Regions from separate parts of the Sphingobacterium sp. 1.A.5 genome, predicted to be linked through region 3. Evidence: riboswitches for the same ligand, from Rfam matches in the RefSeq annotation. Region 3 holds a riboswitch; each other region holds the start of a gene.
What was found. A riboswitch is a leader RNA that binds a small molecule or an ion and turns the genes downstream of it on or off. The one in region 3 is predicted to bind S-adenosylmethionine.
Positions count from the first base shown of each region.

Region 1: linked by a shared signal. The riboswitch ahead of CRT24_RS18745 (O-acetylhomoserine aminocarboxypropyltransferase/cysteine synthase family protein) and the one ahead of metE (5-methyltetrahydropteroyltriglutamate--homocysteine S-methyltransferase) in region 3 are both predicted to bind S-adenosylmethionine.
Region 2: linked by a shared signal. The riboswitch ahead of CRT24_RS07320 (methylenetetrahydrofolate reductase) and the one ahead of metE (5-methyltetrahydropteroyltriglutamate--homocysteine S-methyltransferase) in region 3 are both predicted to bind S-adenosylmethionine.
Region 4: linked by a shared signal. The riboswitch ahead of CRT24_RS20320 (5-oxoprolinase) and the one ahead of metE (5-methyltetrahydropteroyltriglutamate--homocysteine S-methyltransferase) in region 3 are both predicted to bind S-adenosylmethionine.

Region 1 is NZ_PEBA01000064.1:186,148-194,125, reverse strand. Features, by position in the region: gene CRT24_RS18765 (glycosyltransferase family 2 protein) at 1-316, shown strand, start outside; gene ligA (NAD-dependent DNA ligase LigA) at 440-2,458, shown strand; gene dapA (4-hydroxy-tetrahydrodipicolinate synthase) at 2,484-3,362, shown strand; gene CRT24_RS18750 (hypothetical protein) at 3,455-3,886, shown strand; SAM riboswitch class I at 4,067-4,180, shown strand; gene CRT24_RS18745 (O-acetylhomoserine aminocarboxypropyltransferase/cysteine synthase family protein) at 4,424-5,731, shown strand; gene metX (homoserine O-acetyltransferase) at 5,778-6,833, shown strand; gene CRT24_RS18735 (homoserine dehydrogenase) at 6,839-7,978, shown strand, end outside.
Region 2 is NZ_PEBA01000012.1:59,707-67,684, reverse strand. Features, by position in the region: gene CRT24_RS07340 (PD-(D/E)XK nuclease family protein) at 1-70, opposite strand, end outside; gene CRT24_RS07335 (exodeoxyribonuclease V subunit beta) at 80-3,439, opposite strand; gene CRT24_RS07330 (30S ribosomal protein S16) at 3,683-4,219, shown strand; gene rimM (ribosome maturation factor RimM) at 4,362-4,886, shown strand; SAM riboswitch class I at 4,968-5,067, shown strand; gene CRT24_RS07320 (methylenetetrahydrofolate reductase) at 5,115-6,071, shown strand; gene CRT24_RS07315 (protein O-mannosyl-transferase family) at 6,215-7,978, shown strand, end outside.
Region 3 is NZ_PEBA01000009.1:1,337-9,314, reverse strand. Features, by position in the region: gene fabF (beta-ketoacyl-ACP synthase II) at 1-86, opposite strand, end outside; gene CRT24_RS05875 (acyl carrier protein) at 114-350, opposite strand; gene CRT24_RS05870 (IPExxxVDY family protein) at 617-1,117, shown strand; gene pyk (pyruvate kinase) at 1,229-2,662, shown strand; gene CRT24_RS05860 (hypothetical protein) at 2,705-3,118, opposite strand; gene CRT24_RS05855 (sensor histidine kinase KdpD) at 3,245-5,116, shown strand; gene CRT24_RS05850 (response regulator transcription factor) at 5,136-5,825, shown strand; SAM riboswitch class I at 6,203-6,302, shown strand; gene metE (5-methyltetrahydropteroyltriglutamate--homocysteine S-methyltransferase) at 6,377-7,978, shown strand, end outside.
Region 4 is NZ_PEBA01000066.1:125,482-133,459, reverse strand. Features, by position in the region: gene CRT24_RS20335 (DPP IV N-terminal domain-containing protein) at 1-183, opposite strand, end outside; gene CRT24_RS20330 (transglycosylase domain-containing protein) at 347-2,686, opposite strand; gene rpoN (RNA polymerase factor sigma-54) at 2,913-4,376, shown strand; SAM-I-IV-variant riboswitch at 4,421-4,515, shown strand; gene CRT24_RS20320 (5-oxoprolinase) at 4,579-4,836, shown strand; gene CRT24_RS20315 (DUF2891 domain-containing protein) at 5,021-6,124, opposite strand; gene CRT24_RS20310 (DUF937 domain-containing protein) at 6,191-6,886, shown strand; gene CRT24_RS20305 (low specificity L-threonine aldolase) at 6,987-7,978, shown strand, end outside.

The sequences.
Region 1 (7,978 bases), on a different contig from region 3:
CAACTTCAGGAACAATCTTGTGATGATCCAAAAAAACCATTCTTTTATGATGGCTGTATGGATTATTGCCTGCAGATTGTGGTGGGATTTATTTGCTTTGATTAAATTTTTATTTGACGGAAAAACAGCAGATGCTTGGGCAGTAAGTAGAGGTCACCAATATTTCTTCAAGAATTTTTTCAAAACCGCAAGAAAAAGAAAAAAATACAGCCAAAAGGAAAACAAAAAAGGAAGATACAAGAAATCAATAATATGGGATTATTACATGAATAAAATCCATAAATTCTCGCAGCTTCATGACAATAATTTTCATTAAAGATAGATCATCTGAATTATCTTTCTTTTGTTAATCTGCATTGTTTTGCAACACTTTGAGCAATTTTTTAATTAGTGATTTTAAATTATTTTACCCTTAGAATATTTTGTATTTTCGTGGTCTATGTCTGTAGATATTCAAGCGAAAATAGAAGAACTTACCCGTGAGCTAAACGAATATAATTATCAATATTATGTGTTAGCTCAACCCTCCATTTCGGATTACGATTTTGACCATAAATTGAAGGAACTGGAGGCTTTGGAAATTCAATATCCTGAATTTAGAGACCCGAACTCCCCTACCCTAAAAGTTGGAGGTGATATTACACAAAGGTTTAATACTGTCCGTCACAAATGGCCGATGATGTCTTTGGGCAATACCTATAACGAACAGGAATTAAAAGATTTTGATGGAAGGGTAAGAAAAGTAGTTGGAGATCAAGTTCAGTATGTAGCTGAGTTGAAGTTCGACGGTTTATCGATCTCAATATCTTATGAAAACGGCAAACTCGTTCAGGCAGTGACACGTGGGGATGGTACACAAGGTGATGAAGTCACTAATAATGTAAAAACAATCCGCAGTATTCCACATCAATTAAGGAAAGGGAATTATCCGCCAAGTTTCGATATCCGTGGCGAGATCTTCATGCATAAATCTGCCTTTTTGAGGTTGAACAAAGAGCGTGAAGACAATGGGGAACAAACCTATGCCAACCCAAGGAATTTTGCCTCCGGCACGATCAAGCTTCAGGATTCTGGAGAGGTGGCCAAAAGACCTTTAGATTGCTTCCTGTACTTTCTGTACTGTGACAATAGAAATAAATTGTTCCATGATCATTGGCATAGCATCGAAGAAGTCAAATCTTGGGGCTTCCCAGTCTGTGAACATTCAAAACTTTGTAATTCTATTGACGAGGTCTTGGAATTCATCCATTATTGGGATGATGCCCGCCATAAACTGACTTATGAAATCGATGGCATTGTAATCAAAGTCAATGATTTCGCACAACAAGAGGAATTAGGCTTTACCGCTAAATCACCACGTTGGGCAATATCTTATAAATTCAAAGCTGAGCGCGTCGAAACAATCTTGAACAGCATTAGCTATCAGGTCGGCAGAACCGGAGCTGTTACTCCAGTTGCCAATTTAAAACCAGTTTTGTTAGCTGGTACAACGGTAAAAAGAGCTTCTTTACATAATGCAAATGAAATTGCTCGTCTGGATCTACATGAACAAGATACTGTATTTGTCGAAAAAGGAGGAGAAATAATCCCTAAAATCATCGGTGCCAACGTTGAAAAAAGACCGGAAGGAACAAAAGCATTTGAATATCCAAGTACATGTCCAGAATGTGGTACGCCATTAATTCGAGAAGAGGGCGAAGCTGTACATTATTGCCCAAATGAAGATGGCTGCAAACCTCAAATAGTAGGCAAGCTGCAGCACTTTATAGGCAGAAAAATGATGGACATTCAAGGTTTGGGAGATGAAACTATAGAAACATTCTACAAGCTTGGATTGATTCGTAAAATATCAGATATCTATACATTGATTGATAGAAAGGATGAGTTGGTCGGTATTGAACGTTTTGGTCAGAAGTCTATTGACAATATGCTCAATGGCATTGAACAATCTAAAAATAAACCTTTCGAGAAGGTGCTATTTGCTTTGGGAATTCGCCATATTGGAGAGACGGTAGCGAAAAAACTTGCACAACACTTTAAAAATATCGAGGCAATCAAGAATTCCACTGTAGACGAAATATTGTCAGTACAAGATATTGGACTCCGCATAGCAGACAGTATACATGCCTATTTGACAAATCCTGAACATTGGGAAGAGATTGAAAAACTCAAATCCTCGGGCCTGCAGTTCGAAATAGAAGAAAAAGAAATACAACTCGCCGGTGATAGTTTATCGGGCAAAACGTTTTTGATATCCGGTGTATTTGCAGAATATTCCCGGGAAGAATTGACGGAATTGATAGAGGCGCACGGTGGCAAGATGCTTAGCAGTATTTCTTCAAAGCTGAATTATTTAGTTGCCGGTGATAAAATGGGTCCATCAAAACTGGCAAAGGCAGAAAAACTTCAGATTCCAATGATTTCTGAAGCTGAACTTCTGTCAATGATTAATGAATAAAAATTAAAAATAATATATACAAACGATGAACGAGCTTCAAGGTGCGGGAGTTGCATTAGTTACTCCATTCCATGCGGACGGCACAGTAGATTACGACACTTTAGGGAATTTGATTGATTATCAAATCGAGGGAGGAATTGATTATTTGGTTTCATTGGGCACAACAGGTGAAACTGCAACATTGAATCCAGATGAACGAAAGAAGGTGTGGGAATTTACTTCTAAGCATGTCAATAAGCGTATCCCATTGGTAGCTGGAATCGGTGGCAATAATACTTTTGAAATCGTTGAACAAATCAAGAATTTTAAGGTATTGGATTACATTGCAATCTTATCAGTTTCACCATATTATAACAAACCAACGCAAGAGGGAATCTATCAACATTATAAGGCTATTGCTGAGGTTTCGAAGCTTCCGATTATTCTTTATAATGTGCCTGGCAGGACAGGAAGTAATATGAGCCCCGCTACGACGGTCAGGTTGGCTAAGGATTTCAAAAACATAGTAGCTACAAAAGAGGCTTCGGGAAATTTTTCCCAATTCAGCGAAATCTTAAGAGATAAACCAAAAGATTTTCTTTTAATCTCTGGAGATGATCCTGTTACACTTCCTATGATGGCCATGGGAGCAGCAGGAATAATTTCTGTTGTAGGCAATGCCTATCCGACAAAAGTTTCTGCATTGGCACATTTATGTAGTGAGGGTAATTTTGAAGAGGCGAGAGCTATTCATTTGGAATTATTAAGCATGATAGACCTTTGTTTTATTGAAGGAAATCCTGCAGGAGTGAAATATATTCTCGAGAAAAAAGGAATTGGAAAGGACAATGTAAGGTTACCGTTGGTACCGGTCAGTTCGAAAACGAAAGAAGCAATAGATGCAGAGATGCAGCTACTAGGATAAAAAAAATAATAGGTTGGCCATGTAGTTTGGCCAACCTTTCTTATTTTTAGGTATTCTTATTGTATCTATAGAAAAACTGAATTAACAAAATAATGGAAACAACTACCCAACAACCCAGCAAAAGGGGTTCAGGCTTTAAAAAGTTCATCAGCTGGTTTCTGCTCATTATCTTCTTGGCCTTCGCAGTATTTGTTTATTTCAAGTACTACTTTGTTTTTGGCGAGGGAGTTAAATCGGGAACTTTAAATTATGCAGTAAAAAAAGGAAATGTCTTTAAGACCTATGAAGGAAAATTGATTCAAGAAGGTATCCGCAGTCAAAATACGGGGACTGGAATTTCAAGCAATGAATTTGAATTTTCTATCGAGAGCGATTCTGTATTTAAAGTATTGGAGTTAAATAGTGGTAAGGCTTTTGATCTTCATTATAAAGAGTACCATGGTGTGCTACCTTGGCGTGGAAACACGCGTTATGTAGTGGATAAAATAATCCAAATGCATGATGCTAAGAACAACACTTTTTAAAAAACTGGTATTGAAATAACAAAATATTTGGGACCTCAAATCATTGTATGTGAATAGGCTAACAAGATTTGAGGTCTTCTTTTTTCTAAAAAAATTGCAAAATTAATTTCCGTAGCCTATATTTGCGGAGTACTTCGATAGTGGTACACTAATCATTACCTCTCTAAAAAAGATGGTCTTGATTTATAAAGAAGTGGCGAGAGACTGGCTCAATGACCCACTGGCAACCTTCAATAAGTATTGAAAAGGTGCCAATTCCTGTCCGAAGCAATAAAGCTCAGGAGCATATAAATAAAATAGACTATGACTTCAGAATTTTCAAAATCAGAATTATTGTATCTTGTCGGAAAACCGACAACAGATTCTTCTATTAAGATTAAATCCATCAACTGTATTTGTATTTCTCGAATGCGATAGTCGTCCTATGGCAGAATTATTCTTATTGAATAGAATTGTCCATACCAATTGACGACCAAATCATAGAACTCAAAGGATTTAATAATTTCATTTTACTAACATGATTAAAAAAATATAAAAATGGCAGATAATAAAAACCTAAAATTTGAAACTTTACAAGTACATGCAGGGCAAGAAGTAGATCCTACTACTGGTTCCAGAGCATTGCCTATATATCAAACTTCTTCTTATGTATTCGAAAACGCAGAACATGGAGCCAACCTTTTTGCATTGAAACAATTCGGTAATATCTATACTAGGATCATGAATCCTACTACTGATGTTTTCGAAAAACGTATAGCAGCATTAGAAGGCGGCGTAGCAGCAGTTGCTGTAGCTTCAGGTCAAGCAGCACAATTTATCGCTTTGACAAACATCCTGGAAGCAGGTGAGAATTTTGTTTCTGGTTCCAACCTTTATGGTGGTACTTATAATCAATTCAAAGTTTCCTTTAAAAGATTGGGTATCGAAGCAAGATTTGCTGAAGATACTGATGCAGATAAGATCGAAGCTTTGATCGATGACAAAACAAAAGCCATCTATGTAGAAACTATCGGCAATCCAAGCTATAATATTCCAGATTTCGAACGCATAGCTTCAGTAGCTAAGAAGCATGACCTTCCATTGATCGTTGACAATACCTTCGGTGCTGGCGGTTATTTGTTCAAGCCTTTAGAGCATGGCGCAAATGTGGTTGTAGAATCAGCAACTAAATGGATTGGCGGCCATGGAACAAGTATTGGTGGCGTAATCATTGATGGCGGTAATTATAATTGGGGCAATGGAAAATTCAAGCAATTTTCGGAACCATCGGAAGGATACCATGGTTTGGTGTTTTCAGATGTATTTGGCGAAGGTGGCCCATTTGGCAACATTCAATTTGCTATCCGTGCAAGAGTTGAAGGATTAAGAGATTTTGGCCCTGCCCTATCCCCTTTCAATTCTTTCTTGTTAGTTCAAGGATTAGAAACATTATCATTACGTGTGCAACGTCACGTTGACAACACGCTAGAGATAGCTCAATGGTTAGATGCGCATCCACAAGTAGAGCATGTAAGCTATCCAGGTTTAAAAAACCACCCATACCATCAAAACGCACAGAAATATCTGAAAAATGGATATGGAGCGGTGCTTTCATTTACCATTAAAGGTGGCGTGGAAAAAGCCAATGAATTTATTGATGCATTAGAATTGATCAGCCATTTGGCAAATGTTGGAGATGCTAAGTCATTGATTATCCATCCAGCAGCAACTACTCACCAACAGTTGAGCGCTGAAGATCAGAAAAAAGCAGGTGTAGCACCAGGTCAATTAAGGCTCTCGGTAGGTATTGAACACATTGAAGATATAAAAGCGGATTTAGCACAAGCATTTGACAAAATCAAATAAGGTGGGGGCCTTATTTGATTTTAATGGAGGAAGATAATTTATTAGAATGAGTTTAAGAACTTTCGGATATAACCAAGATTTCGAATTAGAAAGCGGAAAAAAACTGGCGAATCTTCAAATTGCGTTTCATACTTATGGAACCCTGAATGAAGACAAATCCAATGTGATATGGGTTTGCCATGCTTTGACTGCTAATTCGGATGTGTTTGATTGGTGGCCTGGATTATTTGGTGAAAACGAATTATTCAATGATAAAGACTATTATATAGTTTGTGCAAATGTTTTGGGATCGCATTATGGGACTACGAATCCCCTATCGACAAACCCAGAGACTAATTTGCCTTATTATTCGGATTTTCCTCAATTTACAATTCGTGATATCGTGCATGCTCATCAACTTTTAGCGAATCACCTAGGAATCAACGAGATCAATACCTTAATAGGAGGCTCCTTAGGAGGACAGCAAGCATTGGAATGGACAGTTTCAAAAACAATCAAAATCCATAACCTAATTGCAATTGGCACAAATGCTTTCTTTTCGCCATGGGGTATTGCTTTTAATGAGAGCCAAAGGCTTGCAATTGAAGCTGACTCGTCATTCTTTGAGAAAAAACCTGATGCAGGACTCAAAGGATTAAAAGCCGCCAGAAGTATGGCCCTACTCTCTTATAGGACCTATAATGCGTATGGTACTACCCAAGTAGAATCTGACCATGATAAAACGGATGCATATAAAGCATCGTCTTATCAATCATACCAAGGAGATAAGCTTGTCAATAGGTTCAATGCATTTTCTTATTGGTATCTCACCAAAGCAATGGATAGCCATCACTTAGGTCGCGGAAGAGGTCAGGTCGAACAAGTCCTTAACAGCATTGAAGGTGTAAATACGCTTATCATTGGAATTCCTTCGGATGTGCTGTTTCCACCGTCGGAACAAGAATTTATCGCCAAAAACATCCCTAATGCCGAATATTATGAATTACATTCATTCTTTGGCCATGACGGATTTTTAATCGAAACAAAAACACTGACTCAAGTAATCGGTAATTTCCTTGAGAAAAATAATACAAAAGCAGAAAATCAACTTAATTTAATTTAATAATAATGAGTAAGAAACTTACCATCGGGATGTTCGGATTTGGTGTGGTGGGACAAGGTTTATACGATATCATAAAAACTAAAAACCTAAACTTAGAAATAAAGAAATTTGTAATCAAAAATGCAGACAAAAAAAGAACATTGCCTGCGGAATTATTTACTACTGATGCAAATGCTATCTTGGATGATCCAGAAATCAATACGGTAGTTGAATTAATTGATGATGCTGATGCTGCTTTTGAAATCACTAAAAGAGCGCTGACAACTGGCAAAAATGTTGTTTCAGCAAATAAAAAAATGATCGCAACCCATTTGGAAGAATTGACAGAAATACAAAACCAACATGGCACCTCTCTTTTATATGAAGGAGCAGTTTGTGGTAGTATTCCTATCATCAGAAACTTAGAAGAGTATTACGATAATGAATTATTACATTCAGTAAGTGGGATCTTTAACGGTTCTTCAAATTACATTCTTTCCAAGATATTTAATGAGAACCAAAGTTATGACTCAGCTTTGAAAAAAGCACAGGAATTAGGTTTTGCAGAAACTGATCCTACTCTCGATGTAGGTGGTTATGATCCAAAATTTAAATTAGCCATCGTAGCCTCTCATGCCTATGGTATTTATATCAATCCCGATGAAATCCTAAACTTAGGAATTGATACTTTGGGTGATGCAGATATAAGATATGCTAGAGAGAAAAATTATAAAATCAAGTTAATTCCATTAGCTAAAGAAATCGCAAATAACCAAGTAGTATTATATGTCCTCCCAAAATTCATTTCAAAAGATAACATATTACAGAATGTCGAGAATGAATACAATGGCGTATTAGTAAAAGCTGCATTTGCTGACGAACAGTTTTTCTATGGGAAAGGTGCTGGTGGCCATCCAACGGGATCAGCCGTGCTTTCTGATATTGCAGCTTTAAGGTATGACTATAAATATGAGTACAAAAAACACTTGGAAGCACAGCAAGTTACCTATTCAACGGATTATACTTTAAAAGTTTATTTAAGATATGAAGATGAAGATGTATTGGAAAATATTGAATTCGAAAATATTTCAGAAAGATTTTATAGTAATGACCATAAGTATGTAATCGGCACGATTAATCTTCAAGAAATTATTGCCAAAAGGGGA
Region 2 (7,978 bases), on a different contig from region 3:
TATCTGAAATATCCTTGCCAAATTTTGCTTGAATGTCTTCCGCTACTAGTCTTAAAAATGCTTTCTCCATGATTTATTTTTATTTCACCTCAACCAATTCCTTGGATTTAGCATAATATAGATATCCCTTAATGTTATGATAACCAACATTTTTTAATGCGTTCATATACCTTCCTACCTGCGTTTTGTGATTAATATAATCGCCCTGTGTAAATTTGAAGTCAAGGACGATGGTCTCCTTATCATTCGTAAAAACTTTGTCCGGTCTTTGAGTACTACCGTCTTCCAAAATAATACTGGATTCATTCCAAACTTTATAATCTCCAGTAAGCCATTCATGGATGAGCGGATGATGCCAAATTTGTTTAATCTCCCCTAAGAGAGAATCCTTTTCATCTAATCCTAAGATCCCTTCTTCTATAAATTGATTGACATAAAATAAAATCTCATCTTCATTCTCAACTAAGGAAACTATCTCATGTGCTAAAACACCATATTGTGCAGCCTTTTCCAACATCAATATGTTGTTTATATTACGCTTGGTGGATTTTTCTAAAGCTGTTTCTAAAGCCAAAGATTGCGGATAATTTTTAAGCTCTATCTTGGAAGTAATATCCGTTTTGATATGTTCTTCTTTCTTAATGTTATCGTCAAGAATATTTAATGAATTGTTATCTAAACGGAATACTGATCCAGGTTCGGATAATACTTGAATTAATATGTCACTTATAAATTCATTCTTAATTTCTGAACCCAAAATTTCTCCAGTCTTTTTATCTACCTCATCTTTAAATTGGGGAGCAGTAATATATAAGTGGCTCTTTGCCCTCGTTGTTGCTACATAGAAGGTGTTTAATGCATCCATATAATTGAATAGCATCTCCTCATAATATTGCTTATAAAAAATAGACCTTCCTAGAGATTGAGTGTATTTGACAGGTATTTTTCCGAGATCTGAAAAAGGGCTTTCCAATACATCGATCCAAAAATCACCGTTTATTAATCCATCAAGCTTCCAAGAAGAAAAAGGAATCATAACGACCTCATAAGCTAATCCCTTTGATTTGTGAATCGTCGTAACCTCAATCGCGTTTATCTTGCCATTTGAAGGTAAAACTGCTCTTTCACCATCCTCATCCCAATATTCCAAAAATTGAATAATTCCTCTTTCACCCAACGTAGAAAAAGCTGTAACTAAATCTTTGAAGGCTAATAAATATGGAAGGTGGATACTTCCTTCATCCCCAAGATGATATAATTCAATCAATTTTTCAACCAAATGGACCAAAGGCATTTTTTGCAATGCTGACCAAGATTCAATCAATTCAATGGGAAGTACTTCAGAAAGGTCCTGTAAATTATTCCCTTTAAATTTTAACCAATTGCTCTGTTCAAATTTTGATTTCCCATGCGATAATTGATATAGATACGCCATGTTAGCATGATGGATAACATGCTTGTCCGACTGAAAAACCAAAGCTCTTAAAGTCTCAAGAATAAGATTAATCGCATTATTGGAAATAAGGCTCAACGCATCACCCGAGATAACCTCAAAACTGAGACCTTCCTCATTTTTATAACGCATCAGTTCCTGGATAATAAGTTTCGCTTGAGCATTGCTGCGAACCAAAATACCTATATCAGAAGGTTTGTATTTCCCACTTGAAATCCATTCTCCAATTTTTGTACATAGATCCCTAACAGATTCCTCAATGACTTGGTTATTTCTTGAACGACCACTTGTAACCGGCAAAAAATTGATTTCGATACTGCCCTGAGGTTTTTCGGGGTCGGTTTTGGATATAGGAATCAGTTGTTCGCTATTTTCATAAGCTTTAATCAATAAATTGTTATTGCCTAATGAATTCCACCAGACTAAACCTTCCTCAGATAACCCTTCCGCTACCTTTTCATTAAGAACCGCCTGCATCAATTTGGGTATCTTATCAAACAAATAATTGTTAAGCTTGATTATATTTGGAAGACTCCTATAGTTGGTGTCTAATGTGCCGTTCTCAATAAAATCAACGACATTATGCTCTGATAAATGAAAATGGTTTGAAACCTGTTGATCGATTTGCTGCAAGAGAATACGCCAATCTCCATTTCTCCAACGATAAATGCTCTGCTTTACATCTCCTACAACCAAATGCTCACTTATTTTTCCTGTAGCTACAGAAAGGGCATTTAATAATAACGGACTGTAATTTTTCCATTGAATTCTGGAAGTGTCCTGAAACTCGTCAAATAAAAAATAATTATACCTATTACCTATCTTTTCCCAGATAAAAGTTGGATCAGCATGCTCATCTAAACCTAGTTTATTCAATAAAATCTGTGCATCCGATATCAATTGAGCAGAATTTTCCTTCCTCCATAAACTCAACAAATCGCTCATCTCCTTAAGTAATCTCAAAAAATACAGATTCGTATGCACCGACTGGTAACCAATATAGCTGGCAAAATGTTGTTGAAGGGTTAATATGGCATCCAATGCCGGTTTTATACCTGATATATATTCATAACGAACGACTTTATTGGAATCTGTGAAGGCATCTTCATTATCAGCCAATTCAGAAAACTTGTCGAAAACCTTACTCTGTATATCAGAAATCGATATTTTTCGAACATCGATATTCAACTTGCTAGTTGATACAAACTTATTTCTGGATTTTCCTTTCATCTCTGTTTCATCAACCCCTAAACTTTGATAAACAGATTTATATGTTTCTAAACTTTGGGAAAGTGCTTCTAAAAATGAATTCGTTTTATCCTCTATTTCTTTATTCAAAAGATTGAAAATCTTATTCGTGTCAGAAGAAATCATAAAGCTGTCAAACTCCTGAAAATTCTCCGAAAAGATTAAACCAGCCAACCCCATTAATTGTTGACGGTAGTTCCAATTTTCATTGTTGCTGATTTTTTGCTCTGCATAGCTGATGATCCATTCCAACAACTCTGGTCGCTCATCCAATAACTGATTTAACATCACTGTCAAATCTCTTTTCACTTTATTGGTGTTCATTTCTATGGCATAGCCAGAATCTAAATTCAGCTCGTATGTAAAACTCCAAATTACCTTTTGAGAGAATCCATCAATAGTACTTACTGAAAAATGACTGTAGTCATGAAGGATTCGGCGGTAAACCCTATTTGCTTTCTCTTGAATTGTAATCCTATCCCATGACCCAACCTGTTGTAATTGAGATCTATATTGTTCAATTTCATCACTATCAGCACCTGTCGCCAAGCCGTGAAGAACTGTCATAATCCGATGTTTCATCTCAGCAGTAGCCTTGTTTGTAAAAGTTACTGCCAAAATTTCCCTATAGCTACTTTCCTTAGATAACAATAAAGTCAAATAATGAACCGTTAAACTGAAGGTTTTCCCAGATCCAGCAGAGGCCTTTACAATTTTTAATGGAGCAATTCTTTGCATAAAACGACAATAATTAGAAGAGCTTGAATATCGGAAAATTTTAGAATTAAGTAGTAAGTATTTAGTATTTAGAATGTGAATTGGCTATAAAGTAGTTGATAAATTCGTTGCTTAATCACTTTGTAAAACATTATAAATGTCTAAATACTAAATACTTTGTTCTAAATACTATTTTTTGTATCTTTGCGTCCCCTCCTGCATGTAGCACGGGGGATATGTTGAATACATAAATAAAATTAAAACATGGCAACTAAAATCAGATTGCAAAGACACGGTAAAAAAGGAAAACCTTTTTACCATGTAGTAGTAGCAGACGCACGTTCACCACGTGATGGTAAGTTCATTGAGCGTTTAGGTTCTTATAACCCTAACACTAACCCAGCAACAATTATCTTGGATTTCGAGAAATCATTGGACTGGATGAACAAAGGTGCTCAACCTACTGACACTGTTCGCGCTATCCTTTCTTACAAAGGTGTATTGTACAAAAAACACTTACAAGGTGGTGTGAAAAAAGGTGCTTTTGATGAAGCTAAAGCTGAAGAGCTTTTCGCAGCTTGGACTGAAGGAAAAGATGCACAAATCGAAGGCAAAAAATCAGGCTTGGCAAAATCTAAAGATGATGCTAAAAAAGCTGCTCTAGCTGCTGAAGCTAAGAAAAAAGAAGAAAAAGCTGCCGCTATCGCTGCTAAAAATGCCCCTGTTGCTGAAGAAACAGCTACAGAAGAAGCAGAAGAAGCTGCTGATGCTGCAGAAAACACTGAAGAAACTGAAGGTTAATCCTTACTCTAAAGTATTTGAAAATGCCGGTCTAATCTTAGATCGGCTTTTTTTATAAATACAAACTCCAGAAAAAGGATAAATTAGGAACATTAAATAATACCTATTAATAATTCGTATTTTTGCAAATTAATTTTAAAGTATGACTAAGGATCAGTGTTTTTATATAGGATATATTAGCAAAACCAGAGGGTTGAAAGGAGAAGTCCAAATGTTCTTCGAGTTCGATAATTACATGGACTTGGATTTGGAAATGGTGTTCTTGGAAATAGATAAAAAATTAGTCCCTTTCTTCGTAGATAAAATTAAACTGCAGAATAATAGCACTGCCTATGTCAATTTTGAAGATATTGACCATATCGATAAAGCCCAACCTTTATTAAGAAAAAGCGTATATCTGCCAAATGACAAAATGCCCGAACGTGATCCTGATGATTTTACATACCATGATTTAGTCGGATTTATAGCAATTGAAGAAGGCGAAGGAGAACTGGGAGAAATAACTCATGTACAAGAAATGCCCCAACAATTTATAGCAACAGTGGATATTGATGGTAGAGATGCTATGTTCCCACTAAATGAAGATTTTATTGTGGGTATAGATCCTGAAGAAAAAATAATCGTCCTCAAGTTACCTGAAGGATTGATAGATATGTATTTGGAATAAAAAAGAAGGGAATTCATGCGAATTCCCTTCTTTTTTTGCATAACATTTTGAGATTAAGTTGCTAATAACGATATTAGCCCTCGCTTATAGAGAAAGGCAGAGGGAATAGACCCGCTGAAGCCTTAGCAACCTGACACCAGTCAAGGTGCTACATTCTACCCCGATTAGGGAAAGATAAGCCAAAGAATCAGGATCCGCTGTGTTCTCTCTAAGCCTTAATATATTTTTATGAAAATCGTAGATCATATCAAAAACGCGAAAGGCAAGACGTTATATTCTTTTGAGCTGTTACCGCCTGCAAAAGGACAGGGAATTCAAAGTATCTTTCAAACAATGGACGAACTTATGGAATTCAAACCTCCCTTTATCGACGTGACCTACCATCGCGAAGATTACCTCTACAAACAGCACGCTAATGGATTGTTGGAAAGGGTATCCTATAGAAAACGTCCAGGAACAGTAGCAATCTGCGCCGCAATCATGAGTAAATATAAAGTCGATGCAGTACCTCATTTGATTTGTGGTGGTTTCACTAAAGAAGAAACCGAAAATGCTCTCATTGACTTGAATTTCTTAGGTATTGACAACGTATTGGTACTAAGAGGAGATGCTAGAAAAGGTGATGCAGATTTTATCCCAACACCTGGAGGACATGCTTATGCTACAGACCTCCTAAGACAAGTAGTGGATATGAATGAAGGATCATATCTGCATGAAGATATAGGAAGCTCCGAAAAAACAAACTTCTGTATAGGTGTCGCTGGCTACCCAGAAAAACACTTCGAATCCCCAAACTTCAATACTGACTTTAAATGGTTGAAGAAAAAAGTAGAAATGGGAGCAGAGTTTATCGTAACTCAGATGTTTTTCAATGTAGAGAAATATAAAGAGTTCGTAACGAAATGCCGCGAGAATGATATACATGTGCCTATTATTCCCGGATTAAAACCATTGACAACAAAAAAACAACTTATAACACTACCTCGGATATTCCACCTAGATATTCCCGAAGATTTAAGCGATGCAGTCGAATCCTGCAAAACAAATGCTGATGTAAGACAAGTTGGAGAAGAATGGCTAGTACAACAATGTAAAGAATTAATTGATTTTGGAGTTCCAGTCCTGCATTTCTACACCATGAGTAACCCAGGGCCAACCAAAAAAATCGTAGAGAAATTAGTATAGGATATAATCCATTATTATAAATAATATACAAATAGGCGAATGAGAAATCATTCGCCTGTTTTTTTTACCGCTGTTAAATATTGTTAAGGTGAGATTCTTATAGATATACTTTCTTAAATTTATTTGATAACTAACCATGTATTATGAACTATAATAAAATCAACAATTATCTTGGATGGCTTTGTGGATTCATTGCCCTTCTAGTATATTCTTTTACTGTAGAAAGATCAGTGAGCTGGTGGGATACTGGTGAATTTATTGCAGCAAGTAAAAATCTAGAAGTTGTTCACCAACCTGGTGCACCTTTATTTCTAATGATCCAAAACTTATTCTCAAATTTTGCTCTCGGAAATAATTCCAATATCGCTCTATGGATGAATATTGGATCATCAACTTGTTCTGCTCTGACCATTGTTTTTCTTTTTTGGACTATTACAGCCTTGGCTAGAAAAATTGTTTTGGGAAATAAAGAAGGTTCATCAATCCAATACATCCAAATATTCTCAGCAGGTATAGTGGGTGCATTAGCCTATAGCTTTACAGATTCATTTTGGTATTCGGCAGTTGAGTCGGAGGTTTATGCTATGTCTTCACTCTGTACAGCGATTGTATTCTGGTTAGCACTTAAATGGGAGCGAAGAGCAGATAACCCAGACTCCAATAAATGGCTTTTATTGATCGCTTTTGTTATGGGATTATCAATTGGTGTCCATTTATTAAACCTTCTAACAATCCCCGCCTTAGCATTGATGATCTATTTTAGAAAAGCAAAACATGTTAACTGGAAAGGAGCAGTGATATCGTTTGGTTGGGGCGTCCTTGCGTTAGCATTTATTTTGTGGGGAGTTATTCAGTATTCAGTACGAATAGCATCAAATTTTGATGTGTTTTTCGTGAATACGTTAGGCCTGCCTTTCGGAACAGGTATAGCATTTTTTATTTTGTTAATCATAGCTTGTGCAGTTTATGGCATAATATACTCAATTAAGACAAACAAACCATTATTGAATTTGATAATTCTAGGAATCTGTTTGCTTTGCTTTGGTTTTACTTCTTTTAGTATGGTTTTAATTAGAGCACAAACAAATATTGCTTTAAACAATTATCAGCCAGATAATGCTTTTTCATTTTTAAGCTATTTAAGTAGAGAACAATATATATCCGAACCATTATTTAAAGGACCAACATTTAATTCAAATATTATTGATGTAAATGAAGGCAAAACATATAGAAAAGATGAAAAACAATATGCTGAGATTGATTATGTAAAGGGGTATGAATATGATAAACAAGTTCTTTTTCCGCGATTATATAGTAGTAAACATGCTGATTTTTATAAGCAATATTTAAATTTATCAGAGGGAGAAACTCCAACCATTACAGATAACTTGAAGTTCTTCTTCAATTATCAAATTGGACATATGTATTCTCGGTATTTTATGTGGAATTTCGTCGGTCGCCAAAATGATACCCCTGGACAAGGTGAAATTACATCCGGAAATTGGATCTCAGGAGTAAATTTTTTAGATGAACTTCGGCTTCCTGGAATAAATACTGCACCGGAATACATGAAAAATGACCCTAGTAGAAATACCTATTTTTTCCTGCCATTAATATTAGGAATTATAGGTGCACTTTGGCAATTAAAGAAAAATAAGAAAGATACAGCAATTGTTGCCCTGATGTTCTTTTTCACCGGTTTGGCCATAGTTATTTATTTAAATCAATCACCTTTACAGCCTAGAGAACGTGATTATTCCTATGCAGGATCATTTTATGTGTTTGCAATTTGGATTGGGTTGGGAGTTTTAGGAATTATTGATTATTTAAAAACAAAGGCTCAGCGAATTTCAATCAGTACATTGACATATTCTACTGCTGCAATATGTATCCTAGCAGGTCCAATT
Region 3 (7,978 bases):
ACCAATCCGTCCCAGTATTCTGCAACGGTATTTCCGATCGGTGTAAGTGCGCCTAATCCTGTTACAACTACTCTCTTAAGCTCCATTTATGATGTTTGGCCTAATAAAATTAGTTAGTTAACGTTTTTTTCTAAGTAAGCGATTGCTTGACCTACAGTACTGATGTTTTCAGCTTGGTCATCAGGAATTGCAACGTTGAATTCTTTCTCGAATTCCATGATCAACTCAACTGTATCAAGTGAGTCTGCACCTAAATCATTCGTGAAAGAAGCCTCAGGTGTTACTTCATTTTCGTCCACACCTAACTTTTCTACGATAATTGCTTTTACTCTTGATGCGATATCTGACATGATTTTCTAGTTTAATTGTTTAATAAATCTGTGCAAAGAAAAAATAAATATTCCCAAAAATCAAATCTTTTTGACTTTTGGAATTAAATAAAGAACAAAGTTAGCCTAAATAAAGTTTTCAATACCTTATTAATTAACGTTATTCAATAATACTAAAACAAATAAAGTTTTACAAACTTAATGCATAATTAATGATATTTTTACGTAATCTTCAAACTTAAACAATCAAAAAACGTAATTTTGTATATCATTAAAATAAAATTGGCTTGAGCAAAATCACCTTTAAACTCGAAACTGACTTTGACCTTGAACTGGATTTTATCCTTATTGGGATTAGTTCTGTGCTCAGAGATTACAGACTCTGCCATTTCATCAATAAACATACAGGACTGCAGTTTGTCTATGGAAAGGAAGACTATCTCGACCATAATGGCAATACCAAGGAAAAGCCAAAGGACGAACTCGATTATCATATTATTTACGAATCAAAAAAAAATAAACCCTCCATTCAAAATCATTTTAATATTTTCAGATATCATAACCCAACCTTCGAATTTGAATTCTATTTGCTGAGCAATAGATCCGTCGAAGGGGCCGCTCTGATACCTGAAATAAGCAGTTTTGATTATTTTTTATTGGTTAAACACTATATTGACGACGAAGACTTAGATGCACTTTTGGAAAACATAAAGTCTATTCCAGAAGTATTGTTAGTAAAAGAAATAGATCCAACAATATTGAAATCTAAAGAAAATCTGATATTTTAGCGAATTATTTACATAGTGTATATATTACACATAAACCTAACCTTCGGCTTTAAGGGGAGAATAAAGCTGATAGAAACACGAAAAAGAATATAAATTTAAAATTTAATTTAAATGGATAAACTAAAAAAGCGGACCAAAATCGTAGCCACTCTTGGTCCGGCTTCTTCAAAAAAAGACGTTTTAACCCGTATGATCGCTAAAGGTGTCGATGTATGCCGCCTTAACTTTTCTCACGGATCACAAGATGACCACCTTAAGGTTATCAACACCATCAACGAAATCAACCAAGAACACCCTTTCAGTGTAGGTATTTTAGCGGATTTGCAAGGTCCGAAAATCCGTATTGGTAAAATGAAAGAAGGAGGAGCCATCCTTGTGAATGGCAGCACCGTTGAAATAACTACTCACGAACAAATAGGTGATGAAAACAAGATTTACATCACATATGAAAACTTCCCTAATGATGTAAAAGAAAATGAAATCATTCTTTTGGATGACGGAAAACTTCAATTACGCGTTCTTAAAACAAACCATTTAGACACGGTTACTTGTGAAGTTGTACACGGTGGTATTTTAACTTCTAGAAAAGGAGTTAATCTTCCTAACACAAAAGTTTCTATTCCTTCATTGACAGAAGAAGATTTAGACAATTTGAATTTTGCACTTGATCATGGTGCAGATTGGATTGCTATGTCTTTTGTTCGTTCTGCGGAGGACATCAAACAATGTAAAGAGATTATCAAGCAGAAAGGTTCTCATGCAAAAGTTATTGCAAAAATCGAGAAGCCTGAAGCTATTGACAATATCGACAGTATCATTGAAGCTACTGACGCTGTGATGGTTGCTCGCGGAGACTTAGGTGTTGAATTGCCGATGGAAGAAGTTCCAGGACTTCAAAAAATCATAGCACAAAAATGCCGTAACTTGTCGAAGCCTGTTATTATTGCTACTCAAATGCTTGAGAGCATGATCACTACCCCACGCCCAACACGTGCGGAGGTGAACGACGTAGCTAACTCAGTAATTGATGGTGCAGATGCAGTAATGCTTAGTGGTGAGACCTCAGTTGGTGAATTCCCTGAGATTGTTATTGAAACAATGGCTAAGGTTATCACACATGTTGAAGCAACTTCTTACCCATATTATGCCCAAAAAGAACAATTAGGCACAGTTCCAGTAACACGTATCCCTGATGCAATTTGTAGTTCATCCATCTTCTTGGCTGAAAAAACTCATGCGTCAGCGATTGCTGTAATGACATCTTCTGGATATACAGCAATGGAAATTTCTAGTTACCGTCCGGATGCTGATATTTACGTATTTACAGGTAATAAAACATTATTGCGCACACTTAGCTTATGCTGGGGTGTAAAAGCATTTATCTACGAAAAGTACGAGTCAACAGACGGTACTATCCAAGATGTAAACGGATTATTGAAAGAGCGTCATTTGGTTGAACCAGGACAAATTGTAATCAATACTTCTTCAACTCCATTACATGAAAAAGGTAGAACAAATACCATTCGTGTTTCGGAAGTAAAATAATACTCCATTAAAAAAGCCTCAATCACATGAGGCTTTTTTAATTTATTTATTTTTGGATTGATTTGACTTCTTAGGTTGAATCAACTTTATATTTTTTACTGTATCTACCTGCAGATTGAGATTATTTGAGTCCAATTTTTCCGTTCCTGGCATAATTACACTTTCCTTACCACTCAAATACTTTTCTCTAATCACGGTATCATCTTTCTGTTCCAATCCTTTTATCAAGTTATCTCCTTTTCCTTTATAGGCATTTGGAATTTCAACATTTATATTAGATGATTTATTTAAGGAATCCATTTTTGATTGAAACTTAGCAGCATTGTCCATTTTGTCAATTGGCTGAATTGGCGCTTGGAACAAGCTTTCCTTTTTCGGAATTTTTTCTGTAATTTGAGAAAAAGAAGGTATGCACCAACCCAACAGCAAAATAGCGATCGTTAATATGTGTTTCATAATTAGTTTATTTAGAGTATTTAATTTACCAAAACAAAGTCTATTTTGCTAAAAAAGCTAAAAAAGCGCTGTTAAATAGTGTTAAATGAGAAAATTAGCTGTTTTCCCTTATTATTTTTGTAACAAATGAAGAAAAGAAGTATTGCATTGATTATATGGCTGATGTCTATTGCTCTGATTGGAGTGATGGCTATGCAATATTACTTTGTGAGGGAATCCTTTATAAAAGAATCAAAGTTATTTGATGAGGAAGTCAAGGCTTCCTTATCTGCTGTAGCCAATAAGATCGAGCGCCAGGAAATCTATGATTTTGCTAGAGAGCAAGAGCGTCAGAATCAGGAGAAATTTAGAATTGATCAGGAACGCATACAAAAGAACGAAAAGATCCTTGCCCTTCAGGTTCAGTATCAGGACAGTATAAAAACCCTGCAAAGGATAGCCTTTCAGCATACCACTAATTTCAACAAACTTGAAACTAATCTAAACCAGCAATTCCCGGCGGTTTTTATCAACAACGAATTTTTTGAAACTTATCTTAGGAGGAAAGAATATAAGCACCTGGTCAGAATTACATTAGAACAAGGTCTTACAGCTGACAATACCATTGGTGAATTTACCAGAATAGATGCTATTAAGGTTATACCTCCGGTCAAGCCAAAGGACGACAGCACAAGATATATTATTCCTGTGTTTGCTCCACCTGCGACCAATGCTATTGCATATCAAATAAGGACATTACCGCCCAAGATTGATTACAGAACACTTGCCAAAATCGAAGCATTGGAGATTAAGCTTCACAACCTGAGGAACCAAAAACTAACGGATGCTGCAACATTGTTTGATACTATTGCGATTCTTGGGGGAAAGAAAAGTTCAGTGATTGCGGATGTAGCCATGGGCATGGAATTATCGAAAAGACCTTTGGCAGAGCGTATAAATGGAAAAAGAACGGTTGACCTTTTAATTCATGAACTGCATGAACGCGGCATTAAGTCGTCATTTGTCATGGAGATAAAAGATTTCAATAAAATACCCGTTTTTCAAGGTTTTTACCAATTTAACAATGAGCAATTAGAAGAGGTTAAAAATCCGCTGATCTATACTGCTAGGTTATTTCAAGGTGACCGCGGTAATGCACCAGGCGAATTAAGCATCCACTTTCCTAACAAGGGTGGTATTATTGCCGAAACGATGGGCTATTGGTTATTCCCTACTATCTTGGCTTTATTGGCACTCTTAATTGGCTGTTTCGCATACACCCTGAGTATCATATTTAAACAGAAAAAGATGTCTGAGATGAAGACAGACTTTATCAATAATATGACGCATGAATTCAAGACACCGGTTGCCACAATTATGATTGCCAGCGAATCACTTCGTGATCCTGAAATATCCTCTGATGGCAAAAGAGTCAATAAGCTTGCGAACATAATTTATGATGAAAATGTTCGATTGGGCTCTCATATTGAAAGGGTTTTGAACATAGCTAGGTTAGAGAAAGAAAACTTAAAGATCGAGCGCGTCAATGTTCATATCAATTCACTAGCAAATGCTGTTTTGGAAAGCATGCGGCTACAAATGGATAAGGCTGAAGGAACCTTAAACATTGATATTGCTGCTGATAATGATTTGGTTGTTGGAGATGAATTGCACTTGTCCAATGTGATGTTTAATTTGGTTGATAATGCGATTAAGTATTCCAAAGGAAAACCAGAAATCACTTTTAGGACTTTTAATAGAGGAAACAACATTGTAATCTCTGTTGCTGACAAAGGAATGGGGATGACCAAGGACCAACAAGAAAAGATCTTCGACCAATTCTACCGTATCCCAACAGGGAACATTCATAACGTGAAAGGATTTGGTTTAGGACTTAGTTATGTAAACGATATTGTCAAACGCTTGAACGGTAAAATCACCGTTAAGAGTGAAAAAGATAAAGGCACACAATTTGAAGTAACTCTTCCTTTGAAGAATGCATCCAAGGAAGTTGCATAATCATTAGATAAAGAAAAGTATGAATCAAAAGATATTATTAGCAGAAGATGATCCTAATTTGGGTGAATTACTAAAGGATTATCTAGAATTAAAAGGAAAATTTGACGTGGTACTTTGTACCGATGGTCAGGAAGGCATGGATGCTTTTCGCAAAGAGGAGTTTGATCTATGCATCTTGGATGTCATGATGCCCAAGAAAGATGGTTTTTCATTGGGGAAAGATATCCGCAAGATCAATCAAACGGTTCCAATTATCTATGCGACTGCCAAGGGAATGATGGAAGATAAAACTCAGGCCTTTGAATTGGGCGGAGATGATTATATCACAAAACCATTCCGTGTTGAGGAGTTATTGCTTCGCATCAATGCGCTTCTTAAAAGAGCTTCAAAAGATAAGGAGGAAGAAGTTTCTGATAAATTTGAAATCGGAGATTATTTCTTTGATTACACCAGTCAAATTATTTCATACAAGGGTCAGCAACAGAAGCTTTCCACGAAGGAAGCCGAATTATTGCGCTTACTTTGTTTAAAGAAAAATGATGTCTTGACTCGTGAGGAAGCCTTAATCAAGATTTGGCATGACGACAATTATTTTACCGGCCGTAGTATGGATGTTTTCTTGAGCAAGCTTAGAAAATACCTTAAGGAGGACCCTAATGTTGAAATAGTTAATGTCCACGGTAAAGGATATAAGTTGTTGGTGAGCTAATATTAGATATGGGATGTGAGATGTGAGACGTGAGATAGAAAGGCGGATATTGGGATTTAGATATGGGATGTGAGATATGAGATATGGGATATGGGAAATGAGATATTAAGGCGCATATTGGATGAAAGATGTGCTCGTATTAAATGGGTAACAAATGTTTTTGTGACCCATTTATTATTTGAATTCGGTTTTGCACAAATTTTATTTAAACCAATAACTAAATATTACGGTTAATATCTCAATACTCATATCTCACATCTCATATCTGATTCACTTTTTTTTTGCACGGTTAATATCTCAATACTCATATCTCACATCTCAAATCTGATTAACATCTTTTTTTTGCATATTAAAAATCTAATTCCTAACTTAGCCCCCGCTTATAGAGAAAGGCAGAGGGACTAGACCCGATGAAGCCTTAGCAACCTGTCCCTTGACAAGGTGCTACATTCTACCCCTGATTGGGAAAGATAAGCTGGTTACAGACATCCTTGGTAGCCTTCTCTTAGCAAAAAGATTTATTGAAATATATTTAATTTAGTAGAGAAAATATGCTATTAACAAACAATTTAGGTTACCCACGTGTGGGCGCATTCCGCGAGTTGAAGAAAGCTAATGAAGCTTACTGGGCGAAGAAGATTAGCGCGGAAGAATTATTGCAGGCTGGACTGAAAATCCGTGAAAGCAATTGGAAGACTCAAAAGGATGCTGGAATCGAGTTGATCCCATCTAATGACTTCGCATTCTATGATCAAGTTTTAGACTTGTCATTAACTGTAGGAGCTATCCCTGCTCGTTACAATTCCTTATTAAACAAAATCGATCGCCAATATAATCTTGATTTATATTTCGCGATGGCACGTGGTTTCCAAGAAGGTGGCGTAGATGTTACTGCTATGGAAATGACTAAGTGGTTTGATACTAACTATCACTATATCGTTCCTGAATTCGTAAAAAACCAAGAATTCAAACTTACTTCAGAGAAATTCTTAAGTGAATACAATGAAGCAAAACAATTGGGTATTGAAACAAAGCCTGTTTTAATTGGTCCAATTACTTACCTATTATTGGGTAAAGAAAAAGAAGCAGATTTCAACCGCATCGATCTTATCGACAAATTACTTCCTGTTTATGAAGAGATTTTAGGCAAGCTTGCTGATGCTGGGGCGAAATATGTTCAGATTGACGAGCCTTTCTTGGCTTTAGACATTGATGATGCTACCAAAGCTCTGTATGGCAAAGTATTTGAAAAATTAGCTGCTGCAGCCAAAGGCATCAAATTAATCGTTGCTACTTATTTCGAGGCATTAGGAAATAACGAGGATATCGCTGTTAATCTTCCTGTGCATGCTTTACACCTTGACTTAGTTCGTGGTGAAAACCAACTTGACACTATATTATCAAAAGTTCCTGCAAACTTAACTCTTTCATTAGGGGTTGTTGAAGGCCGTAATATTTGGAAAAATGATTACGAAAATTCATTGAAAAAAATCAAACAAGCAGTTGATGCGTTAGGAAAAGACCGTGTTTGGGTTGCTCCTTCTTCATCTTTATTGCATGTTCCTTTTGATTTGGACAATGAAAACAATGAAGAATCATTACCTGCAGAAGTTAAAAACTGGTTAGCATTTGCAAAACAAAAACTTTCTGAGGTTAAAGACCTTGCTGTATTGGCTGAAGGTGAAGTTGATGCTGAGACTCAGAAACGCTTTGAAGCAAACAAAGAAGCTGCTGAGAGCCGCCGTACTTCTCCATTGATTCACAAACCAGAAGTTAAAAACCGTGTAAGCAACATCACTGATGAAGATGCAAAACGTACTTCACCATTTGATGCTCGTAAAGCTGCACAACAAGCTAAATTCAATCTTCCTGGCTTTGCTACTACAACAATCGGTTCATTCCCACAAACAAAAGATGTACGTAAGTGGAGAGCTGACTTGAAAAAAGGAGCTATTTCTCAAGAGGAATACGACAAAGAAATTGCTGCTGAAACTGAAAGAACAATCAGATTACAAGAAGATTTGGACATCGATGTATTAGTTCACGGTGAATTCGAACGTAATGACATGGTTGAGTACTTCGGTGAGCAATTAGCAGGATATGCATTCACACAAAACGGTTGGGTTCAATCATACGGTTCTCGTTGTGTTAAA
Region 4 (7,978 bases), on a different contig from region 3:
GTTATTGTATAAAATTATAGGGTTCTTCCTCAAGAAAGTGTCCTGGAAAACTTGCTGGTGCAATTCATACCACACCTCTGTTTCCTTAGCAAACCAATTCATCATTGAATCGTTTTGCAAATAATAATAGATGTTAAAATGCGGCGTATCATACACCTTGAAGTCCAATTTCTTGTACCTCATTTTATTTTGACCAAAATACTGCGCTTCCGATTGATTCGGAAACAAGGTCCACAAAATGGTGAATACAAGGCTTAAACTAAATATTCTTGCAAAGAGTTGACGGTTAAATCTCATAACTAATTATTAGTCAATAAAAATAATAAAATCAATTCAATTAAAAGGGCTAATTCGTTTCCTCTTGTTCCTCTTGTTGTTGATTAGATTCTCCTCGGTTCAATAAATCTGGCAAAACTATGTTTGGCATCTCAGCATCTGGATTTAGACCTTCATCCGAACTACTATCCTGACGAACGCGGATTCTTGGTCCTGGGCAGTTATATTTCTTAGTAACCTCTACCTTGGCTTCCGGAAATTTACCCAATGTAACACCTAGTTCAGGATGCTTATAGAGTTCTTCCATAAATAACGCATAAATAGGCAATGCAGTTTTCGAACCTTCTCCCGTAGCAGAACTTTTAAAATGAATACTCTGCTCATCACAACCAACCCAAACTCCAGCAACTAAATCCTTGGTAACACCCATGTACCAACCATCCACATAATCTGATGATGTACCAGTTTTACCACCAATTTGGTTTTCATCCTTAAACAGATCCCATTCCCACAACGCTTGAGAAGTACCACCTGATTCTTCAATAGTGCCTCTCAACATGTATCCCATTAACCAAGCATTCTCTGGTGTAATAGCTTGTTTAGTTGAGGTCTTGAATTCAGCAATCACTTTGCCGTCTTTATCCTCAATCCTAGAAACCAAAACCGGTTCAGTCCGCTTACCTTCATTCATAAATGTACTGTACCCACGCACCATCTCAAAGACCGAAACATCATTTGAACCTAATCCAACAGAAGGAACTGATTCCAACTTACTGTCAATACCACATAAATGAGCCATTTCTACTACTTTATCCCAACCAACCTTCTCAGTTATTTGAGCGGTAACAGTATTCAATGAACGAGCCATGGCATGTCTTAGCGACAGCTCACTGTGAGAAAATGACCAATCCGCATTCTTAGGCTCCCATATTTCGTGCTCACCCTTGTTGTTGATGAACTCAATCTTAACAGGTTTATCTTCAAATTTATCACATGGGGTCATACCAGACTCCAATGCAGCAGCATAGGCAAATGGTTTAAATGTAGATCCAGCTTGGCGCTTCGCTTGGTTCACGTGATCAAATTTGTAATAGTTGTGGTTGATTCCGCCAATCCAAACCTTGATATCTCCATTGTATGGATCCATGGCCATCATTCCTGTATTCAACATAGTCAAGTAATGTTTCAAGGAATCCATGGTAGAATAATTTACCTTTTCCATTCCTTCCCATGTAAAAACTTCCATGTCCTTCTTCTTATTCAGCTCCTCAAAAACCTTAGCCTCATCTTTATATTTTTTCATTAAGGAGGCATAGATTGGTAATTTCTTGGCATGATCTTCCAAAAAATTTGGTACTACATTCCCTTCTTTGTCTCTCCAAGGCAAATCATTCCCCCAAACATTATCTAATCTTTGCTGAAGCTCCTTCATTTTTACAGCTACGACATCCTCAGCAATTTTTTGCATTCTTGAATCAATCGTAGTATATATTTTCAATCCGCTGGTGTAGATATCAACCTCATTTTCTTTTGCCCAGTCTTCCAACCATTTTTCAACGGCATTCCTTAAATATGAATCATTGGAATTTCGCACTTCTTGATTATTCAAATCAAGACCTAGTGAATCTTTGCTCAACTTCGCAACTTCCTCTTGTTTCAAATAACCTTCTTTTGCCATTTGACCCAAAACAACATTTCTTCGTTGGAGGGCATTTTTAGGGTTTCTGATTGGATTGTATAAAGTAGTACCTTTGAGCATACCCACTAAAACAGCAGCCTCATTAACCGTTATATCACTCGGGTATTTGTCAAAATAACGAACGGATGCCGATTTGATCCCGTAAGCATTGTTACTAAAGGAAACCGTATTAAGATACATTGTCAATATTTCTTCCTTGCTATATTTGCTTTCCAATTTAAAAGCGGTCATCCACTCTTTATATTTTGTGACGATCAAACCTATCCCTGGGATTTTACCCAATAAACCTTGGGAATCTTGATACCTTGTTCTGTATAGATTTTTTGCAAGTTGCTGAGTTATAGTACTGGCGCCACGGTCACTTCCACTTAAGGTTGAAAAAATACCACCAAACAAACCCAAGAAATCAACTCCGTGATGCTTCATAAAGCGAACATCCTCGGTTGCAATCAAAGCATTTATAATATTGGGAGAAATACTGTCAAATGGAACTGGATCCCGATCCTGTTTGTAATATCTAGCGATCAATACAGAATCTGCAGTATATAGTTCAGAAGAAACATTTAGTTCGGGTAATAAAATTTCTTTTTTTGTCGGTGAAGAACCGAACAAGCCTAGAAAGTTAATTTGAACTGCGCACGTAAATAAAATAACAAAGTAAATAACAATCAGTGCGATGCGCAAAAATTTGTTCCGAACACGTTTAAACATACGGTAAATATGAACAAAACTTTGGAAAAAATTACATCAATTCGCCTAAAAAGGAAGCTTTACCAGAAAATTAACGAATTTTAACAAATGAGTTTTTTGGTTTTTAACTAGGCTGTTTATCCGACAATTATAATAGCAAAAACTGTACCTAAAACAGTTTTTGTTACCATAAACTTTACCTTATTAAATATATTTACCTATTTTTACGTGATTTATTATTGGGGACATGTTAAAACAAACTTTACAGCAAAAACTATTACAAAAACTTTCACCGCAACAAATTCAATTCATCAAATTGCTACAGGTGCCAACAGTTTCATTGGACGCCCGCATAAAAGAAGAATTAGAAGAAAACCCTGCGCTGGAGGACGGTAGTTTGACTAACATGAACGACCCTGTAGAAGAATACCCCGATAAAGATCCGGATGATGACTTCAACATGGAAGAAAACAGCTATGAAGATGAATTCAGTGTTGATGAATATATCCAAGAAGATGATTACAAAGACTATGGCGGTGGATATGACCATGATGATGAAGACGGAAAAAAGGAAATCCCAATCGCAGTACAAGATTCCTTCTACGAAAATCTACAAAATCAACTTGACCTACTAGCACTATCTGATAAAGATTATATAGTTGGTCAACAAATAATCGGTTCTCTTGATGACGATGGTTACTTAAGGAGACCTATCCTATCTTTGATCGACGACCTTGCGTTTTCACAAAATGTAATTGTGGAAGAAGAAGACGTCGAAGAAATGCTCAAGATTGTTCAATCATTTGACCCTGCCGGCATTGGAGCAAGGAATCTTCAGGAATGCTTGGCAATCCAGTTAAGAAAGAAAGATCTCACAAACCCGATTATCCAACAAGCAATGATGGTCGTGGAAAATTACCTTGATGAATTCACGAAGAAACATTACGATAAAATCGAAAAGCAATTAGGTGTAAACTCTGAGGAGCTGAAAGAAATCGTCAATGAAATCCTGAAATTGAATCCTAAGCCAGGTGATTCAGGTGCAGCTGCAGGAAAACAATTGCAGATTATCCCTGACTTCCATATCTCCAATAATGATGGTGTCCTTCACTTGACATTAAATGGCAGAAACGCCCCTGAACTAAGGGTTTCAAGGTCCTATCAAGAAATGTTTGAGCATTACGAAAAAGCTGAAAAAAACGACAAAAAAATGCGTGAAGCAGTTCAGTTCGTTAAACAGAAACTTGATTCCGCAAAATGGTTTATCGATGCTATTAAACAAAGACAACAGACTCTTTTGAAAACCATGAATGCTATCATGGAATATCAATATGACTACTTCCTAACTGGCGACGACAGAATGCTTAAACCAATGATCTTAAAGGATATAGCCGACAAGATCGAAATGGATATTTCAACTGTATCCCGTGTTGCCAACTCTAAATATGTGCAAACAGAATTCGGAACTTTCTTATTAAAATCATTCTTCTCAGAAGCTATTCAGACAGAATCTGGGGAAGAAGTTTCTAACAAAGAAGTGAAAAAGATCCTTGAAGAGTGTATTGCTAATGAAGACAAGAGAAAACCTTTAGCAGATGAGAAATTAACCGAAATCCTGAAGGAAAAAGGTTATTCAATCGCAAGGCGTACTGTTGCTAAATACCGTGAAGCAATGAACATACCGGTAGCACGTTTAAGAAAAGAATTATAAAATTTTATTTTCACTTGCATATTAAAATATAATCTACTAAGTTTGTAGAGTATTCAGAATTGCACGAGCAATACCAACCGAGTGAAAGACACCGCGGTGGTAAATCGATACGGGCGGCAAGCCAAAATAAAAGAATATTGCAAGGTCTTAAAATAGACTCCTCTGAATGCAATTATGGTTAAACCCTTTAAACATTAATTGTATGTCCAACACAAAACCCTTACAACAACACCTAGTGGAACAATTTCACCACTACAGCACCAATGAATTGGTAATTCTAAACAATGACTTGGTTAGATCAAACTGGGGCAAAAATAAAACAGCTTTCAGAACTGCTTTGTTGAGCACCCTATCTAAACGAGGAATTGATCTCTCCGCAATAATCAGCACCGAAGATGGATTTACTCAAATACAACGAGTACCAGTCAGATTATCAGAAAATAGACTCATTCCGGAATAGGTAGAAATAGACATTAGACAATAGACATTAGACATAAAAAATGGTATGACGCCACAAATGTCTATAGCCTATTGTCTATTGTCTTCGTTTTAGCAGTCTAAGGCTCAATAGTCTTAAGCATATTGTAGTATGTTTTTTTGTCTGTTGTCTTATGTCTTATGTCTAAAGTCTCACATCTCACATCTCACATCTCATATCTCCCTAAAGCATACAAAGCAAAAGTCCCAAGCCAATGACTTCCCATATAATCATCTTTTGCGCTTAAATTTCCAATGGAGAAATTGAAATGTTCAACAGCATCTTTTTTCAAGTGCTCCAATGCAGGGTCCATTTTCGAAATCCCAAAAAGACAAGCCGCTCTACTATAATTTAACCCATCCAAGTGGACTAACTTACCATCACTCCTATCTTTCACTATTGCAGGTTCTAATTTAAATTCATCATTGAATAAATCAGGCATAAAAGATTTCAACCACGTAATGTATTCTGATTTATCCAAAACTTTGCTCATCAAATATGCTTCTTCCAAACAAGGTGATAAAAAGTCGTATCCACTAGGTTCATAAGCTAGATTACAATTCTTGTCATCCTTGAACAATCGAATAGAATTTTCCTTTAATGCTTGTTTAAAAGAATCATCGCCTACTGTATTGGCATAATCCAAGGATAACGAAAGACTGAAGGCTGAATTATCATGCTGTCCTGCACGGATCGGGTAGACCAACTTTGGAAGATATTCTTTATAGCGAGTAACCAACAGATCGACCAGTGGTTGAAGTGAGGATTTCCATCTTTTGGCATCCGCATCCTCCCAAGTAGACAATTCTTCCTGTAATTTAAACAACCAAGCCCAACCATAGGTCCTTTCAAAGCTCAAATTATTTTTATCATTGAAAAAGGCTAATTCCACAGCTACATTCTCTGGCGTAATATGCTGATTCAATGCCGCTCTTACCTTTCCGTCAGCGTCCAGACCTGGAAACTGCTTCATCAATTTTACGATCGACCAGTAACCATGGACTGAGGAATGCCAGTCAAAACAGCCATAAAAAATTGGCCTTAAACTTTTTGGACTTTTCAGGTCAGCATCCGACCCTAATACCTGACCAAGTTTATTTGGATACTCCACTTCGATACAATGAGTCGGCATGGAGAAAATAATCTTAGATAAATTTTCGTCCAACTTAATTTCCTCAACAGTAATCTTTTCATTGGTTTTATCTCCACTTTTACATCCTGCGAGCAACAACGCTACAACTATAAAAATGTTTAAACATAATTTATTCATACAGAAAATTTTGGCAATATATTTGAGTTCTAAAAATAACATTTATAAACTAAAACATTCTACAAAATGAACATTAGTGACTTAATTTCAGGCAGCATCGGATCGCAAGCTACTGAAGGTATATCAGAAAAATTGGGGATTGATAAAAACCAAACTCAGTGGGTAGTTTCTGCCGCAATTCCATTAATGATGTCTGCATTAAATTATAATGCACAAAAAAGTCCTGAAAGGGCTCAAGGCATTCAACAAGCTATTGACACCAAAGGTTCTGGTGGCATCTTGGAAAACCTAGCCGGACTGTTTAACCAAGGTCCAACAGAAGATGAGGATCAAATGGTGAACAATATCTTTGGTAAAAACACTGATAATGTAAAAGAATCTCTATCTGAAAAATCAGGAATCAGTGTAGGTAAAATTGGCGGAATCCTTGCCTTGTTGGCTCCATTGGTAATGGCTTATTTGAACAAGCAAAAACAATCTCAAGGAGAGTCAGGATCTGGAGGCGGTTTAGGCGACTTATTAGGAAATATCTTAGGTGGTGGATCATCGAATGCAGGCTCTTCGGGTGGTGGAATTGGAGACCTAATTGGTAGTGTACTGGGAGGTGGATCTCAAGCAAATGACCAAGCTCCTACAAATTCTTCACAACCGAATATCTCTGGTGGTCTTGGTGATCTAGTTGGACAATTCTTCGACCAAAAGAACGACAAAAATACTAAAGGCAGCATCTTAGATAGCTTAGCCGGAATGTTTGGAAAATAATTGAACTATATTTATACAACAACCAGAGGGCAGTTTATGATTAAATTGTCCTCTTTTTTGTTTTAATAGGGTTGATGTGCGAAAACAATTATATTTACGCATGGAATCAAAAATCAGTTTTAAAAACGACTATAGCGAAGGTGCTCACCCTAAAATCCTCGAAACCCTAATCCAAACAAATCTAGTTCAAGAGCCAGGATATGGAGCAGATAGCATCTGCAAACAAGCAAAGGAATATATCATCAAAGAAACCGGCAACCCCGATTCTCAAATATTCTTTGTTTCAGGGGGAACTCAAGCAAACCTCCTTGTTATCAGTCACCTTTTGAAACCATATGAATCTGTTATTGCAGCAGACACTGGACATATTGAAGTCCACGAAACGGGAGCAATAGAAAATTCAGGGCATAAAATAAACCTTATTCCAAGTCGCGAAGGCAAAATAAATTCTGTAGGTATCCAAGCTATTGTGGATGCACATACCGACAATCATATGGTTAAACCAGCTATGGTATACATTTCACAATGTACAGAATTGGGCAGCATCTACAGCAAAGCTGAACTCTTGGAAATCTCAAATTGCTGCAAATCAAATAATTTGCTACTTTTTATCGATGGTGCAAGATTGGGAACTGCCCTAACCTCTTCTGCAAATGATTTAACCCTCAAAGATATTGCAAGCCTCTCAGATGTATTCTATATTGGGGGTACAAAAAACGGAGCACTATTAGGCGAAGCCATTGTTTTCCAAGACCATAAGCTTTCTCAAGGGTTCGATTATTACTTGAAACAAAAGGGAGCATTGATGGCTAAAGGCCGTGTATTAGGGGCCCAATTCCTAGCATTGTTCAAGGATAACCTTTTTTATGAGCTAGGAACGCATGCCAATGTTATGGCTTCCAATTTAGCAAGCGCTTTCAAGACCAATGGTTATGCTTTTGCAACAGAACCTGTCAGTAACCAAATATTTCCGATAATCCCCCTGATTTTAGCGGAAAAACTAGCGGAAAAATACGAATTCTATATTTGGCAAAAACTAGATGGACAAAATGTGGTTATAAGATTAGTTACTTCTTGGGCAACAAAAGAGTC